4 regions of the Pannonibacter anstelovis genome follow, and region 3 is predicted to be linked to each of the others. Evidence: predicted binding sites of a transcription regulator. Region 3 holds the regulator's gene; each other region holds the start of a gene.
What was found. Region 3 encodes LexA, which represses DNA repair genes until DNA is damaged. Its sites were predicted from a motif close to TGTTCNNNNTGTGTTCNG; they were not measured.
Positions count from the first base shown of each region.

Region 1 (4,403 bases), on a different contig from region 3:
AAATCTGCTCCAGCAGGGCGTTGATCGGCGCATCGGCCTGCGTTTCGGGCATAAGGCCCAGATCCCTGAGGGCGCCGACGGCCCGGTCGAGATACTGCAGCGGGCTCTTGCTCTGTGCCTCGGTCATCGTCTTCCTCCTGCATCTGTGCCCCGCCGGAGGATCCGGCAGGCCTTCTGCTTGTTGCAACCAAATAGGTCAGGCTGATGACAGCAAGTCAACGCAAAGACCTGCGGGGTCATGATAATCCGCCCGCCCTGTCACATGAAGGCGACAGGGCGGGCAGGGGTCATGTTACGTATAGTTACTTTGCAGCCGCGAGAGCCACGGCAATGGCGGCTGCAAGGCGGGCATTGTTGCGCACCAGCGCGATATTGGTGACGAGGCTGCGGCCCTTTGTCAGTTCGAAGATATGGCCCAGCACGAAGGGTGTGACGGCCTTGCCCCGCACGTCGCGCCGGGCAGCCTCGGCAATGGCCGCGTCAATATACTGGCCCATCTCGCCGCGGCTGATCTCGCTGTCTGCCGGTACCGGATTGGCGATGAGTACGCCGCCGTGGCCGCCGAACAGCTGACGCGCCTTGATCAGACGGGCGATATCCTCCGCGCTATCCATCCGGTAGGGCGCTGGCAGGCCGCTCTCGCGCGACCAGAAGGCGGGCACTTCGTCCGTACCATAAGCGACAACCGGCACGCCGCGCGTTTCCAGCACTTCCAGCGTCTTCGGGATATCGAGCAGGGCCTTGGCCCCGGCGCAGACAACGCAGACCGGCGTGCGGGAAAGCTCGTCCAGATCGGCAGAGATATCGAAGCTGGTTTCAGCCCCCTTGTGCACGCCGCCGATGCCGCCCGTGGCAAAGACGCTGATTCCGGCAGCTTCCGCCGCCATCATGGTTGCCGCCACCGTGGTGGAACCCGGACGGCCTGTCGCCACCGCAATGGCCAGATCGGCGCGCGAGCACTTCATCACGTTCTTTTCCTGCCCCAGCCGGTCAAGGTCTGCGGCATCAAGGCCGATGCGGATGCGCCCGTCGAGCACGGCAATCGTTGCCGGAACGGCACCCGCCGCACGGATGTCGGCTTCCACCTGACGTGCCGTCTCCACATTCTGCGGGAAGGGCATGCCGTGGGTGATGATGGTCGATTCCAGCGCCACAATGGGCTTGCCGGCAGCGCGGGCGGCCTGAACCTCGGCGGAATAGACGAGAAGATCCGCAAGGCTTGCGGGCAGCGGGGTGGAGGTCGGCATGTTCTTTCCTCAAGGCTTGCGGCCGGTGCCGGACCATTGGAGGGCGGCTCGGCGCTGAAAGGGGGTGGCTTCGATCACGCCCAAGGGGCGTGCGTACCGGTTGGTGTTCTTATAGACCTGCGGGTGCCGGAGGTTCAACGTGGGGCAGAGGCTGACGGCTGTGCGTCAAGCGCCGCCCAGCTCAGCCCTGCCGCCACTGCGCCGGTGACGGCAAGCGTCATGGCGGCTGCTGCAAGGCCCTTCTCGAGGCTTTCGGGTAGCGGCAGGCCGCGGGCGATGCCCGCGAGCGTTCCGGCCATCAGTGCGTCGCCCGCGCCGGTCACGTCATGGACCATGGCTGGAGGCGGCGTTAGGAAGCCTCTTGTCCCGCCTTTTGACCAGAAGAGCGGCTTTGCACCTGCAGTGATCACCACGGACTTGCTGCCAAAGGCATGCAGGGCGGAGCCGAGTTCTTCCTGCGGGGCGTCAGGATCAAGGCCCGTGAGGCGTGCGGCCTCGCCACGGTTGACGAAGAGAATATCGAGCCGGGGCAGGACGGGGCGAAGCCGTGCCGCCTTGGCATTCGACACCGCATCGGCCACCAGCAGTCTGTCACCAGAGGCTTGAGCCAACGCTTCGAGCACGGCCTGGGGCAGGTTTGCCTCGATGAACCAGAGGCCAGCCGCGCGTGCTGCAGGCGAGAGATCACGTGCGAGCGTGGCATTAAGGCTGTCGGTGATATCCGTGTCAACCACGGCTGCAGCCAGTGAGCCATCCGGATCATGCAGGGCCACGTAACGGCCGGTTGGCAAAGGCAGGGTTCGCACGCCAAAGAGGTTGAGGCCCTCGCGCCCCAGAATGCTGCGCAGCGCCGCGCCGTCACCGTCATCGCCCAAGGCGCCGTTCAGTGCCACCGGCACGCCGAGCTTCGCAAGGCCGCGCGCCACGTTGGTGGCAACGCCGCCGGGCATGCCCCGCATGGTGGACGGGGTGGAGGTTTCGCGCTGGATGGGCTCTTTCGCATGGGCGATCAGGTCAAGATGAATGGCGCCGAAGCAGGCCGCCGGGGCCGCTTTCTGGACTGTTCCGTTCATTGCCGTATCTCCTTGTAAGGCCCGCTCCGGTGGAATGAGGCGGTGCCGGCGTCCGCCCGGCCGTTCCACAGGGCTGCCGCTGCTGCTGTGCAGGGCGGAAACCATATGCCAGCGATTCTGCAAACCTGCCAGCCTGCTTGCGAAGCTACGTGAAAAGAACGGCTTGCGGAAGGCTGAGAAAGGCGTGAACATACACGGAACTCATTGACGAAAAACGATAAAAAACAATATTGTAAAAGATCTTGGCAAATTGGAACAAAGAGGGTACAAAAGCTCAGTTTGAAACGGCGGGTCCATCGTGGAATAAGGAGCCTCGCAGATGTCTCAGAGTTCACTTCGCCTTGTAGAGAGCAGCCAGATGGACAAGACCAAAGCGCTGGATGCAGCGCTCTCACAGATCGAACGGGCCTTCGGTAAGGGCTCCATCATGCGCATGGGGCAAGGGCAGGTGGTTGAGGTCCAGACGGTCTCTACCGGCTCCCTCGGCCTTGATATTGCGCTGGGCATCGGCGGATTGCCGAAGGGCCGTATCGTTGAGATCTACGGCCCGGAATCCTCGGGCAAGACGACGCTCGCGCTGCATACCATTGCCGAGGCTCAGAAGTCCGGCGGCATCTGCGCCTTCGTGGATGCGGAACATGCGCTGGATCCGATCTATGCCCGCAAGCTGGGCGTCAATCTGGACGACCTGCTGATCTCGCAGCCCGATGCCGGTGAACAGGCGCTGGAGATTGCCGACACGCTGGTGCGCTCCGGTGCCATCGACATTCTGGTGGTGGACTCCGTTGCTGCCCTGACGCCGAAGGCGGAACTGGAAGGCGAGATGGGCGACAGCCTGCCGGGCATGCAGGCGCGCCTGATGAGCCAGGCGCTGCGCAAGCTCACGGCCTCCATCTCCAAGTCGAACTGCATGGTGATCTTCATCAACCAGATCCGCATGAAGATCGGCGTCATGTTCGGCTCGCCTGAAACCACGACGGGCGGCAACGCGCTGAAGTTCTATGCCTCCATCCGCCTCGACATCCGCCGCATCGGCTCCATCAAGGACAGGGAAGAGGTTGTCGGCAACCAGACCCGCGTCAAGGTGGTGAAGAACAAGCTGGCGCCTCCGTTCCGTCAGGTCGAATTCGACATCATCTACGGTGAAGGCGTGTCCAAGTCTGGTGAGCTGGTGGACCTGGGTGTCAAGGCGAACATCGTCGAGAAGTCCGGTGCCTGGTTCTCCTACAACAGCCAGCGCCTCGGCCAGGGGCGTGAGAACGCCAAGCAGTTCCTGCGCGACAATCCGGCCATTGCCGACGAGATCGAACTGGCCATCCGCCAGAACGCCGGTCTGCTGGCTGAAGCCATCACAACCGGTGAAAGCGGCGACGAAGACGCCGAGGACTGATATTCTTTTGCCGCCACAGGCGGCGGATAAAATATACCTTGTGCCGGAAGGCTTTGAAGACCCGCATTTCGCGGGTCTTCTGCTGTCTGGAGGGATGCTGTCCGCCCGTGCCGGCTTTCTGCTTCTGCCGGCAAGTGCCAAATGCAGACGCAGCAGCAGCCTCGCTTCTGGACAGGCCGAAGGGTGAAAGATAAAAGGCATTGAATTGCTTGCGCGGAAAAGGCCGGGTCAAGGGTGCAGGAGAGTGTCCCCGCCGGAGATATCCCGCGCTGCCGATGGATCGAGAGCGAGACCTAGATGAGCGGCGTAAACGAGATCAGATCAGCGTTTCTGGAATATTTTGCCAAGAATGGCCACCAGGTCGTGGAATCGAGCCCCCTGGTGCCGCGCAACGACCCGACGCTCATGTTCACCAACGCGGGCATGAACCAGTTCAAGAACGTGTTCACCGGCCTGGAGAAGCGCGATTACGACCGCGCCGTAACGGCTCAGAAGGTGGTGCGTGCTGGCGGCAAGCATAATGATCTCGACAATGTGGGCTATACCGCCCGCCATCACACCTTTTTCGAGATGCTGGGCAACTTCTCCTTCGGTGACTATTTCAAGGAGCGGGCCATCGAGCTGGCCTGGAACCTGATCACCAAGGAATACGGCCTGCCGAAGGAGCGCCTCATCGTCACCGTTTATTCGGAA
Region 1 covers NZ_JBAKBF010000015.1:31,064-35,466, forward strand. Annotated here, with positions in the region: gene V6L75_RS18910 (cell surface protein) at 1-127, opposite strand, end outside; gene V6L75_RS18915 (pseudouridine-5'-phosphate glycosidase) at 303-1,247, opposite strand; gene V6L75_RS18920 (PfkB family carbohydrate kinase) at 1,382-2,320, opposite strand; gene recA (recombinase RecA) at 2,640-3,710, shown strand; gene alaS (alanine--tRNA ligase) at 4,008-4,403, shown strand, end outside.
Region 1: a site for LexA is predicted at 2,572-2,589, ahead of recA (recombinase RecA). Genes of this name have one in related genera too.

Region 2 (4,403 bases), on a different contig from region 3:
AGGTCCAGCCGGTCGAGGAAGGGGCCGGAAACGCGGGATTGATACTCGGTGGCGCAACGCGGGCCCCGGCGGCACTGGTGCCCCGGCTCGCCTGCATGGCCGCAGCGGCAGGGGTTCATCGCCGCAATCAGCTGGATGCGCGAGGGATAAGTGACCCTGTGATTGGCCCGGGCAATGATGGTTTCCCCTGCCTCCAGCGGCTGACGCAGACTGTCGAGCACCTGCGGCTGGAACTCCGGCAGCTCATCCAGAAAGAGCACGCCATTGTGGGCGAGCGATACTTCCCCCGGTCGCGCCCGCAAACCACCGCCGACCAGCGCTGCCATCGACGCCGAGTGATGCGGCGCACGGAAGGGGCGCCGGTCGGTCAGCTTGCCATCGGCCAGCTCTCCGGCGAGGGAGGCAATCATGGACACCTCCAGCAACTCCTTCGGCGACAGTGGCGGCAGGATGGAGGCAAGGCGGCTGGCCAGCATCGACTTGCCCGCGCCCGGCGGGCCGACCATCAGCATGTTGTGGCCACCGGCTGCGGCAATCTCCAGCGCGCGCTTGGCCGTCTCCTGCCCCTTCACATCGGCCAGATCCGGCAGGTTGGCGGGCAGGCCTCGCAGGCGCGGGGAAGGCCGGGAGAGCACCTGCGTGCCCTTGAAATGGTTTGCCAGCTGAATGAGCGAGCGCGGCGCAAGAATGGACATGTCTCCATCGGCCCAGGCCGCTTCCGGCCCGCATTCCTCTGGGCAGATCAGCCCCTTGCCGAGCCCATTGGCGCCCATGGCGGCGGGCAGCACCCCGGCCACCGGCGCCAGCGTGCCATCGAGCCCCAGCTCTCCCAGCACCACGTAATCGGCCAGCATGTCTGGCAGAATAGCGCCGATGGCGGACATGATGCCCAGCGCAATCGGCAGATCGTAATGGGAGCCTTCCTTCGGCAGGTCGGCGGGGGCGAGATTGACGATCACCCGCTTGGCTGGCAGCGCCAGACCCGAGGCATGCAGGGCGGCACGCACCCGCTCCCGGCTTTCGGCCACCGCCTTGTCCGGCAGGCCCACCACGGTGAAGGCCACCATGCCGGGCCCCACCTGCACCTGCACATCAACGGGCACTGCCTCGATGCCCTGAAATGCGACCGTCGTCACCCGGCTTACCATACGCGCCTCCCCCATGGGTCGCATCAGAGATTACGGCAACTTTTCAGGGAGTCAAGAACGTAAACAGAACATTAACGCCGCTTCTTTGGTCTTGCGCTTTTCCGGGACAGGTTGCAGCATCTTTTCATAATACCAAGGCTCTGAGATGCTGACGCATCACGCCTTGAAAAGGCTCAAGCGCCGCACGGGCTTAACCAACGCTCGATGAGTCAAGCTCGTCGAGCGTTGGTTGAGCCCAGAGAGGCAAAGGGGAACAGCCATGTGTGATGTGTGTGTGATGAATGCCGTGAAGGACCGCATGCTGTCGCGGCGCGATCTTTTCCGGACCGCAGCCGTCGGCGGGGCCGTGGCGGCCGCTGCGGCGGTGAGCGCGCCCTTCTCCGCCATGGCGGCGGTGCCCAGCAAGGTTAGCGACCTGACCCATGAGCTGCACGAGGCCTTCCCGACCTTCTTCGGACAGCAGCAGTTCTTTGCGGAAAAGCTGTTCGACTACGCCAAGGACAAGTTCAACCTGTTCGAGCTGCGGGTGAACGAGCACACTGGCACACACGTTGATGCGCCGCTGCATTTCTCGGCTGACGGGCTGTCGGTGGCGGAAATTCCGGTGGCCAATCTCGTCGTGCCGCTCTGCATCATCGATATCCGCGCAAGGGCTGCGGAAAACGCCGATGCGCAGCTGACGCCCGATGACATCAAAGCCTGGACGGCGGCAAACGGTGATCTGCCGCAAGGCGCCTGCATTGCCATGCTGTCCGGCTGGGACAAGCATGTGAACACGGAGAAGTTCCGCAACGCCGATGCGGATGGCAAGATGCATTTCCCCGGCTTCCATGTGGAGGCAGCGCAGATGCTGATGGAAACGGGCAGCATCTCCGGAATTGCCTCGGACACGCTGTCGCTGGACTATGGCATGTCGCCGGATTTTGCGGTTCACTACGCCTGGCTGCCGTCGAACCGCTGGGGCATCGAGTGCATTGCCAATCTGGATCAGCTTCCGGCCAAGGGCGCAACGCTGGTCGTTGGCGCGCCCAAGCACCGGGGCGGCACCGGCGGCCCGGCCCGCATCTTCGCGCTGGCGTGAAGCCTGAGCAGGAGAGTGCCGGGCTTTATGCCCGGCGCTTGGCCTCGATCACGTCCCAGACGCGGGCAGCGATATCCGGGCCGCCAAGCCGCTTGACGGCGCGGATGCCGGTGGGGGCGGTGACGTTGATTTCCGTCAAGTTGCCGTCGATCACGTCGATGCCGACGAGGATCAGCCCCTTGGCCTTGAGGGCGGGCCCGAGGCGGGCGCAGATCTCACGCTCGCGGTCACTCAGCTCGGATTCCTTCGGCGAGCCGCCGCGCACCATGTTGGAGCGCAGATCGCCGGGGGCAGGCACCCGGTTGACGGCACCGGCATATTCGCCGTCCACCAGCAGGATGCGCTTGTCGCCGTGCTTCACATTGGGCAGGAAGCGCTGGATCACCCAGGGCTCGCGGAAAGTGGCGGCGAAGAAGTCGTAGAGCGAGCCGTAGTTGAGGTCATCATTGGTGATGCGGAACACCGCCGCCCCGCCATGGCCGAACAGTGGCTTCATGACGATATCGCCATGTTCTTCGCGGAAGGCGTCGATCTCGGCCCGGTCGCGGGTGATCAGCGTCGGCGGCATCAGGTCGGCAAATTCGGTGACGAACAGCTTTTCGGGCGCGTTGCGCACCTCGGCCGGATTGTTGACCACCAGCACCTGCGGATGGATCTTTTCCAGAAGATGAGTGGCGGCCACATAGGCCATGTCGAAGGGCGGGTCCTGGCGCATCAGGATGACGTCGATCTGCGACAGATCCGTGCGCTGCTTTTCGCCCAGCGTGAAGTGGTTACCCTTCTCGTCGCGCACCGCTACCGGCTCCAGCGCGGCGAAGACCTTGCCGTCCTTCAGCGCCAGCCGGTCGGGCGTATAGTGGTGCAGCTCATGCCCGCGCGCCTGCGCCTCCAGCATCAGCGCAAAGGCGCTGTCACCGGCAATGTTGATGGACGAAATATGGTCCATCTGGACCGCGACCTTCAGGGCCATGCCTGTTCTCCGGAAAGCTTCATATCAGGGGCCGCTTTGCGGCGGGCACATACATATGTGATTTCTGGACCGGTTTGTCCAGAATAGGCAACCGGATCAGAAACCGGCGGCCCGGAATAAAGAAGGCCCGCCCTGCCCCGGTTCCTTGCGGAAGGGGCAGAGCGGGCCCTCATCAGCTGTCAGCTGCGCGGGCCTTGAGCCGGGTCAGACGCGGCGGTCCACCAGCATCTTCTTGATCTCCGCGATGGCCTTGGCCGGGTTCAGGCCCTTCGGGCAGGCCTGCGCGCAGTTCATGATGGTGTGGCAGCGGTAGAGGCGGAACGGATCCTCGAGGTTGTCGAGACGCTCGCCCTTGGCCTCGTCGCGGCTGTCAATAAGCCAGCGGTAGGCCTGCAGCAGCACGGCCGGGCCGAGGTAGCGGTCGCCGTTCCACCAGTAGGACGGGCAGGAAGTGGAGCAGCAGGCGCAGAGAATGCACTCGTAGAGGCCGTCCAGCTTGGCGCGGTCCTCATGGCTCTGGCGCCATTCCTTTTCCGGCGCCGGGGAAACCGTCTTCAGCCAGGGCTCGATGGAGCGGTGCTGGGCGTAGAAGCGGGTCAGGTCCGGCACAAGATCCTTCACCACCGGCATGTGCGGCAGCGGGTAGATGCTGATGGCGCCCTTGGACACTTCATCCATGCCGCGTGTGCAGGCAAGGGTGTTGGTGCCGTCGATGTTCATGGCGCAGGAGCCGCAGATGCCTTCGCGGCAGGAGCGGCGGAAGGTCAGCGTCGGGTCGATCTTGTTCTTGATGTAGATAAGACCGTCCAGGATCATCGGGCCGCAATCGTCGAGATCGACGAAATAGGTATCGATGCGCGGGTTGCGCCCGTCATCCGGGTTCCAGCGGTAGATCCGGTATTCGCGCAGGTTGGTGGCGCCCGCCGGCTTGTCCCAGACCTTGCCCTCGGTCACCTTCGAGTTCTTGGGAAGCGTCAGCTGAACCATTATCGTCGCTCCGCGTTACGGCGCCGGATGGATGTCCGGGCCAAACAGTTCCCCGTCAGGCATCAAGCCGGAACAGGATGTTGTCTCTGGTTTCACCAGCCTTCGCATAACCGAGAAGTGCCAGATGGGTCAGGCAGTCCTCGGCCCAGTGCGGCCGGCAGTTTGTTTCAATCAGGATCGCCCGGGGCCAGAGGTCCCGGCTCGCCGTACGCAGATA
Region 2 covers NZ_JBAKBF010000003.1:331,904-336,306, reverse strand. Annotated here, with positions in the region: gene V6L75_RS06825 (YifB family Mg chelatase-like AAA ATPase) at 1-1,148, opposite strand, end outside; gene V6L75_RS06820 (cyclase family protein) at 1,408-2,229, shown strand; gene gshB (glutathione synthase) at 2,255-3,199, opposite strand; gene V6L75_RS06810 (succinate dehydrogenase iron-sulfur subunit) at 3,404-4,186, opposite strand; gene V6L75_RS06805 (FkbM family methyltransferase) at 4,242-4,403, opposite strand, start outside.
Region 2: a site for LexA is predicted at 1,202-1,219, ahead of V6L75_RS06825 (YifB family Mg chelatase-like AAA ATPase). Genes of this name have one in related genera too.

Region 3 (4,403 bases):
TAACGGGCGGTGTCCGTCATGAACTGCTCATGCACCACGGTGAAGAGATCCTCGCGGGCAAAACCCTGCTTCACCAGCGTCTGCTCGGGTGCGACCGAAACCGGATTGGTGTTCTGGATCAGCAGCGCCGTCACCGGCGGGCCGCCAGCCAGCGCCTCCGTGTCACCGGTCAGCACTCGGCCGATGAGGCTCTGGTCGAGGAACCTGGTGCCTGTGCGCAGGGAACTGCCCTCGACCATCGACTTGTCGAGCTTGTAGATCGCCCCGTTGTTGTGAAAGGCCCCGCCTCCCTCATACTGCCAGGAGCCGGCAACGGCAGCGATGCTGGCCGCCGCATGCATGGAGACAGCGCCGTTGCGGCTGCGGGTAAAGCCATAGCCAAGACGGATGAAGGTACGCTTCACCTCGCCGATCATCCGGGCGAGCTGCGTGATCTCTGCAGCCGGAACGCCGGTGATCGCCTCGGCCCATTCCGGCGTGCGGGTGGCAAGATGCGCCTCCAGCTCATCCGGGCAGTCGGTGTAACGGGCAAGATACTCCCGGTCGGCCAGACCGTCACGGAACAGCACATGCATGATGGCACAGGCCAGCGCCGCGTCGCTGCCAGGCTTGAGCACGATGCCTATATCGGCCTGCTTCATCGTTTCCGTGCGGTAGACGTCGATCACGATGATCTTCGCGCCGCGCGTCTTGCGGGCGGTGATGGCGTGGGTCATCACATTCACTTGTGTGGCCACCGCATTGGTGCCCCAGATGATGATCTGGTCCGCCTTCGTCATCTCGCGCGGATCGGGCCCGGCCAGAAGCCCGGTTCCGGCCACATAGCCGGTCCAGGCCGGATTGGTGCAGATCGAGGAAAACTGCTGCGAATAGCCCTTGGCATGGCGCAGGCGATGAATGCTGTCGCGCTGCACCAGCCCCATGGTGCCGGCGTAGTAATAGGGCCAGACCGTCTCCGGCCCGTGCTTGGCCTCCGCCTCCAGAAAACGCGCAGCAATAAGGTCCAGTGCCTCGTCCCAGGTGATGGGCTCGAACCGCCCTTCCCCCTTCGCCCCAACGCGGGCCATTGGCGTCAGCAGCCGGTCCGGATGATAGAGCCGCTCGGCATAGCGGGCGACCTTGGCGCAGATGACACCGGCCGTGTAGGCATTGTCCGCCGCCCCGCGCAGGCGGCCAATACGGCCCTCTGCCGTCACCTCCACATCCAGCGCGCAGGTGGAAGGGCAGTCATGCGGACAGGCGGAATGGGCGGTGATGGTGACAGGCTTGTTCATCTTCGGTCTTTTCGGGGTTCCCGTGGCGCCGCCCCAAAGCGGGATTCCACTTAAGGCAGAGTGAGGCCGCCTGCGGGTCGCAGGCCAGCCGGGAGCAGTGTCGTCTTCGTTTGGCAGCTTTCGGGACACCAGCGCATGAAGTCAAGCCGGGGCATCAGGCAATCGCAAGCCTGGGCCCCTTCCGCCGGAAAAAGGCGAAGCGATGACTGCCCAAGCCCATGCGCCCATTGGCACAAATCAACCCGTCTGATCTCATTGCACAGACCACGAAGCCTGTCCTGTCCAACGCACCGGAGAGGCGGTGGAATTGCATTGACGAGAGCGCAGTTCTGCATGAAAACCGCCAGCCGGCCCCGCAGGACGATGTTTTGTCTTCGAAGCACGTGACAGGAACATCCCGCTAACTCCACCTTAAGACTTGTGGAACACAGTGAGAACAGGTAAGGTACGTTCATGATTTGTACCAGACCCTCCAACGGGGACCTCACATGCTGACGCGCAAGCAACACGAACTGCTGATGTTCATTCATGAGCGCCTGAAGGAATCCGGGGTTCCACCGTCCTTTGACGAAATGAAGGACGCGCTGGACCTGCGGTCCAAGTCCGGCATTCACCGTCTGATCACGGCACTGGAGGAGCGCGGCTTCATCCGCCGCCTGCCCAACAGGGCGCGTGCCATGGAAGTGGTCCGCCTGCCGGATTCGGTCACGCCGGGCCTGTCTTCCCCGCGCGGCAAGGGCTTTGCGCCGTCGGTTATCGAGGGATCGCTCGGCAAGGCACAAGCTCCGGTATCTGCTCCAGCTGTACCGCAGGCCGAAACCGCCCCTCACTTCACCTCCATCCCGGTCATGGGCCGCATCGCTGCCGGTGTTCCGATAGAGGCGATCCAGACCCACAGCCATTCCATCTCCGTTCCGCCGGAATTGATCAGCCGTGGGGAACACTATGCGCTGGAGGTACGCGGCGATTCGATGATCGAAGCCGGTATTCTGGATGGCGACACGGTGCTGATCCGCAAGACCGACACGGCCGAAAGCGGCGACATCATCGTGGCGCTGGTGGACGATGAGGAAGCAACGCTCAAGCGGTTGCGCAAGAAAGGCGCCTCCGTGGCGCTGGAAGCTGCCAACCCGGCCTATGAAACCCGTATCTTCGGCCCCGGCCGCGTGCGCATCCAGGGCAAGCTCGTTGCCCTCTTCCGGCAGTATTGAGCCGCTGGCTCCCGTTCAACAGGCTTGAAGAATGCCGGAGACATTGTCTCCGGCATTTCAGTTTCTGGCAGCATGCGGCCAGCAAACCTGCTTCATAGGCACCAGGCAAGAGCTGCAAAGTGCTTCAGCACATGCGAGCGCAATTCCAGCAAAGACGGGCGGGAGCTGGTTTGGCTTCCGGAATCGCGTGAAAGCAATCAGACTGGGCGCTTGATGCCGTTCTGTTTTCATCGAACGTGCACCACCCGCGATGCGCCAGCCGCGCTAAGCCGTGATTCGAGCAGCTCAGAAGCGTTCGGAGCACATTCCCCTCCAGCAAAAGAAACGCTGGCCTGCCCCCCCCCCTGCGTCAAAACGCATCTTGCCCCAGACGCACCAACGCCGCAGTTAGCGGATAAGAAATTATCCTGATATGCCGCAAGCCGGCAAACACAAGGAGGCCCTCATGCCCATCGAGACATCCGGCCAGTGGCCAGCCCAGTCCCCTGCCCATGTCGGGGTGCGTGGACGTTGCCCGCGTTGCGGTCAGGGGCATCTGTTCAAGGGCTTCCTTACACTCGCCCCGTCCTGTGAAGTCTGTGGCCTTGACTACAGCTTCGCCGATCCGGCGGATGGGCCTGCCTTTTTCGTCATCTGCTTTGCCTGCGTTCCGAGCGTTGCCTTCGCCATGTGGCTCGAAATTGCCTATACGGCGCCCTACTGGGTCCACCTCTTCACAACGCTGCCGCTGCTGCTGCTCACCTGCATTCCGCCCCTCCGCCCTCTCAAGGGCTGGCTGGTGGCAAGCCAGTATATCTACAAGGCTGAGGAAGGCAGGCTGGTGACGGATTCTCCGACGGAAGACATAACGGCAGGACGAGCAAAGCCCGGGCCTGAAATCTGAACAAGACCGCTTCGTGCCAAGTCTGTTGTTTCTAGCAAACCATGCGTTGAAAAGACCAATGCGACGCGTGGGCTTGTCCAACTAACAATAGGTCGAGCTCATCGAGAACCGGCCTTAACCTCCGGAACGGGCCGTGAGGTTTCACCATGCCCTTTCAGCATGAAAGGGATAGCAGCAAGGATCATCAGGCTGAACCACCAGCCCTGCCATGCTCCATGGCTCACAACCGCGACACTATAGGCGACGGCCAGCGTCAATGTGCCAGCAGAAAGCTCGCGCCCCTCCAAGCTTCCTATCGTCCGCAAAAGCATAGCAAGCGCAACGGCGGCAAGCGCAGCGCCTGCTATTCCAAGTTCAAACCAGAGCTGTAACGGAGCGTTATGACTGTGCCCAAAAGCGAGAAGTTTTTTTCTCTCAGGAGTATACGTTGCAGCTTCGGGTAGTTTGTTGGCAGCCTTCGAAGCCTCCACGCCATACCCCAGCCAGACATGCTCAGGCAGCAAATTTGCATACTCTGCCCAGATGAGCCCACGTATGGTCAGCGACCCATACCCGACCTTGTCGTGCACGGCCTGAGGGATCATGCCATTCACATGGCCGACAATGAGTGGCATCAGAACAAAGGTGAGCAACACGCCACAGACTACAATTCTATAGATACCGCGCGGCCAGACAAAAGCAGGAATGATCAAAAGCAGGATCACGAGCACGCCAAGCTGTGCCGACGAGCTTTCGGATTGAAAGCATGACACAGCTGCGAACACCAGCAACACGGCATAGAGCAAGCGGTGGCGCTGCTTCAAGGCAACTAGTATGGCGAACGGCAAGAACATGGAAATGGCGACGGCAGCGCGATTCAAAACGTAGTTCTCAGGATCGGCGCGAAGTTCAGCATTCAGCATGCCACCGGTCAGGAAATGAACGAAAATCAAAACAGCCGTCAGCGGCAGAGAGACTGTAAGCGCGGATCCTATCCGCTTTGCAATACGGTCACGAACCGGAACCGGCAAGGCACAGACACATAGCCACAAAAAA
Region 3 covers NZ_JBAKBF010000001.1:142,415-146,817, reverse strand. Annotated here, with positions in the region: gene V6L75_RS00680 (molybdopterin oxidoreductase family protein) at 1-1,274, opposite strand, end outside; gene lexA (transcriptional repressor LexA) at 1,763-2,485, shown strand; gene V6L75_RS00670 (DUF983 domain-containing protein) at 2,931-3,368, shown strand; gene V6L75_RS00665 (O-antigen ligase family protein) at 3,467-4,403, opposite strand, start outside.

Region 4 (4,403 bases), 270 kb from region 3:
ATAGTCAGCCGTCAGCACCGCATCCTCGTCATGCTCCACGACGATCACGGTGTTGCCGAGGTCGCGCAGGTGACGCAGTGTATCGAGCAGCCTTGCATTGTCGCGCTGATGCAGGCCGATCGACGGCTCGTCCAGAACATAAAGAACGCCCGTCAGACCGGAGCCGATCTGTGAGGCGAGACGGATCCGCTGGCTCTCGCCGCCCGACAGCGTGCCGGAGTTGCGTGACAGTGACAGGTACTCGAGCCCCACATCATTGAGGAATTTGAGCCGCTCTCGGATTTCCTTGAGAATTCTTGCGGCAATTTCCTGCTGCTTGCCGTTCAGCGACTCATCCAGCCCGTTGAACCAGGCCCCGGCATCGCGGATCGACATGTCCGCGGCATGGCCGATGTGCTTGCCGCCAATCTTGACGGCGAGCGCTTCAGGCTTCAGGCGGTACCCGTTACAGGCAGGGCAGGGGTGATTGGACTGGAAACGCTCCAGCTCTTCACGGACCCAGGCCGAATCCGTTTCGCGCCAGCGCCGCTCGATATTGCCCAGAACGCCTTCGAAGGTCTTCTTTGCGCGGTAGCTGCGCACACCGTCGTCGTAGACAAACTCAAGCTCGGTCTTGCCGGTGCCATACAGCACCGCATGGCGCACGTCATCGGGCAGTTCGCGCCAGGGCGTTGCCATGGATACCTTGAAGTGCCGGCAGATGGCTTCCAGCGTCTGGGCATAATAGGGCGACGTCGAACCGGTCTTGGCCCAGGGCAGCACCGCGCCCTCGCGCAGCGACAGGCTCTGATCGGGTACCACCAGGTCCGCTTCGAAGGCCAGCGTCGTGCCGAGACCATCACAGGACGGGCAGGCGCCGAAGGGATTGTTGAAGGAAAAGAGCCGGGGTTCGATCTCGGGGATGGTGAAGCCGGACACCGGGCAGGCGAATTTCTCCGAAAAGATGATCCGCTCATGGGTTTCATTGCGGTTCTGCAACACCGCATCCTTGCCGGTGGCGATTTCCAGCGGCTTGTCCGCAAATTCGGCAATGGCAATGCCATCGGCCAGCTTCAGCGCCGTTTCGAAGGAATCGGCTAGACGGCCAGCAATGTCTTCGCGCACGACGATGCGGTCCACCACCACGTCAATGTCATGCTTGAACTTCTTGTCGAGGGCTGGCGCCTCGGAAATCTCATGAAACTCGCCGTTGATCTTGACCCGCTGGAAGCCTTTCTTCATCAGCTCGGCCAGTTCCTTGCGGTATTCGCCCTTGCGGCCGCGCACCACCGGAGCCAGCAGGTAAAGCCGCGTGCCTTCCTCCAGCGACATGACCCTGTCGACCATCTGGCTCACGGTCTGGCTCTCGATCGGCAAGCCCGTTGCCGGCGAGTAGGGCGTTCCCACGCGCGCAAACAGCAAGCGCATGTAGTCATAGATCTCGGTGACCGTGCCCACCGTCGAGCGCGGGTTGCGCGAGGTGGTTTTCTGTTCGATCGAGATGGCGGGAGACAGGCCGTCGATCTGATCCACATCCGGCTTCTGCATCATCTCCAGAAACTGGCGGGCATAGGCCGAAAGGCTCTCCACGTAGCGCCGCTGGCCTTCCGCATAGATGGTATCGAATGCGAGCGATGACTTGCCCGAACCGGACAGCCCCGTCATCACGATCAGCTTGTCGCGCGGCAGATCCAGATCAACGTTCTTGAGATTGTGCTCGCGCGCGCCGCGAATGGAAATCATCTTGTCACGGCTGAGGCCCGTCAGGGCAGATCCCTGATCCTTGCTCTGTGGTTCGGCGGCGGCATCCTTGGCCATCGGTATCGTCCTGAACTTGCCCGGCGCGGGCATGAAAACTGGCGCCAGTTATAAGCGCCGCACAGCGGGCCTCAACCGGCAAAATGCTGTGCGGGTAAGAATGTCCTGACCCGTTCCGGTCAGGCACGGTTGAATGCTCTTGAGAGATCAGGCTGAAGAGAGCCTGTATGGCAGTAATTGCTTACGTATGGCCGGCGGGAATGGATCCGTCTTCCCGGACTGTTCCGTTCGTCTCATCTGCGGTCCTTCCTTCGCATCCCCCGCGGCAAGCTTTCAAAGTCTAAGACCTGCCCTACGTTCCACGCGGTGCTTACGGATCACATTTTGGATAGGAACATAACAGGAACAAGCGGCTGTGGCAAGCCGTATCTCTTTTGAAGAGGGCTGTTGCAGATCCGGCTGGGCTCAGCTGGGTTTTTGCGGATATGCGAGAAAATGCGCCTTGACGGCGTGAACAAAAAATGAACATTCTGCTCCCGCAGTTGTAAGGCGGCGGCCAGTTTGTGGACAACGCCGGGAGGCCGGGCAGAATGGTTCGCATGAGGGGCGGAGAGGCGTTAGGGTCGCCCGATCAACCGGTTTCTGCTGCCGTCCAGAAGGGCGCCTGATCTGGCTTTTGGGCCGGAAGGGTGTGTCTCCAGGCTGTTCTTGTGAACAGGGGGCAGGCGCAGGGGCGGCAGCCTCCGGCTGCACGTATGCCGGGCCGGACGACAGACAACAGACAAAGCAGGAGCCACTGGTATGGCGGGTAGCGTGAACAAGGTCATTCTGGTTGGCAATCTGGGGGCGGATCCCGAGATCCGCCGCACGCAGGATGGCCGTCCCATCGCCAATTTGCGCATTGCCACCTCCGAGACATGGCGGGACCGCGGGTCGGGCGAGCGGCGCGAGCGCACCGAATGGCACAGGGTGGTGATCTTCAATGAAGGCCTTTGCAAGATTGCCGAGCAGTACCTGCGCAAGGGCGCGAAGGTTTACATCGAGGGCCAGCTGCAGACCCGCAAGTGGCAGGATCAGAGCGGGCAGGAGCGCTTCTCGACCGAAGTGGTGCTGCAGGGCTTCAACTCTGCTTTGACCATGCTGGACGGACGTGGCGAAGGCGGCGGTGGCGGCGGTGGCGGCGCACTGCCGGATTACGGCTCAGGCGGCGGCTATGAGGGCGGCTCCGGCGGTGGCGGCGGCTATGGCGGTGGTTCCGGCGGCGGCGGTTACGGTGGCGGCTCCAGTGGCGGCGGCGGTTATGGCGGTGGCTCTGGCGGCTCTGGTGGTGCAGGCGGCGGCTATGGCGGCGGCATGGACGACGAGATCCCGTTCTGACGTCTTGGCTCCGGCAGCCGGATGATGAGGCCGCGTCATGAGGGCTCTTGCAAAACTGTGCAGGGGCAACTCCTGCGGCCTGTGCTTCAAACTGCCGTGAGTTCTGATTTTGTTAACCATCTGGTTTCTGCTGGCAGCGTAGACTTGCAGTCTGCCAGCGGGACTGTCCGCAGGGCCTGACTGTTCGAAACCTGGGCTCACTTTGCCGGTCCATCGCTGCTGTGACACCGGTCACAGCAGCAAGATCTCGAACCTGCGAGGCTTTGCTGACTGCCCCGGCATCATTGAGCGGATTGGCCCCGGGGGCGAGTGGCCGGTCCTCATTCGATTTCGAGCTTGAGGCCTTTTGAGACCATGCGTCATACGCTGCAGCCCGCACGTTTCCTCTCCACGCTTCTGGCAAGCGCTGCCGTCGCTTCCCTGACGCTGACCGCCAGCGTTCAGCCTGCGGATGCTTTTCTGGACCGGATTTTCGGCGGGCGTCCCGTGGAAGAGCCGCAGCCGGTTCAGCCAGCACCGGCGCCCGTGCTGGACAAGGCCGTGATCGCTGCCAACAAGGTCTCTGCGCCGAAGTATTACACCTACAAAGCGGATCAGCTGGCGGCCTTCTCTTTGAAGGCGCTTGCGGTGCCCCCTGAGCCCGCAGCTGTTCAATCTTCCGCAAACGCAGCTTCTGAGGGAACGGGCGCTGCTCAGACAGCACCCGGTCAGGCGGGTACACCTCAGACTGCGGCTGACCGGACCGGAACCATTGCACCGCCGGCCGTGGATCCGGCTCTGCAGGCCTTTGACGCGGCACGCCCGGCCTTTGCCGCGCTCAGTTTCAAGGCCTTGCCGGAAGTGGCCAAGGCGGTCGAGGCGTTCTATGCGCAGGAGCCGCGTTTCATCTGGGTTGAGAATGGCGCGCCCGGTTCCCGGTTTGCTGCGCTGAAGGCAGAACTGGAGCGGGCAGGGGATTTCGGGCTGGATCCGGCCGATTACCGGGTCGAGGCGCCTGCGCTCACCGGCCTTGAGCCAGCGGCCCGTGATGCGGCGCTGGTGGATTTTGAGGTCAAGGCGTCCATCGCGGCGCTGACCTATGTGCTGGATGCGCGCCGTGGCCGGGTCGATCCGAACCGTATTTCCGGCTATCACGACCTGCCGCGCCACAAGGTGGACCTGACGGCCGAGGCGAAAGGGCTGGCGGCTGCTGGCGATGCGGGGCAGTATCTGCGCTCGCGCCAGCTGGCATCGCCCCAGTTCACTGCGCTGGTGGAAGAGCTGGCGCGGCTGAAGCGCGAGACCTCCGA
Region 4 covers NZ_JBAKBF010000001.1:414,091-418,493, reverse strand. Annotated here, with positions in the region: gene uvrA (excinuclease ABC subunit UvrA) at 1-1,797, opposite strand, end outside; gene V6L75_RS01865 (single-stranded DNA-binding protein) at 2,539-3,114, shown strand; gene V6L75_RS01860 (L,D-transpeptidase family protein) at 3,469-4,403, shown strand, end outside.
Region 4: a site for LexA is predicted at 2,248-2,265, ahead of V6L75_RS01865 (single-stranded DNA-binding protein). Genes of this name have one in related genera too.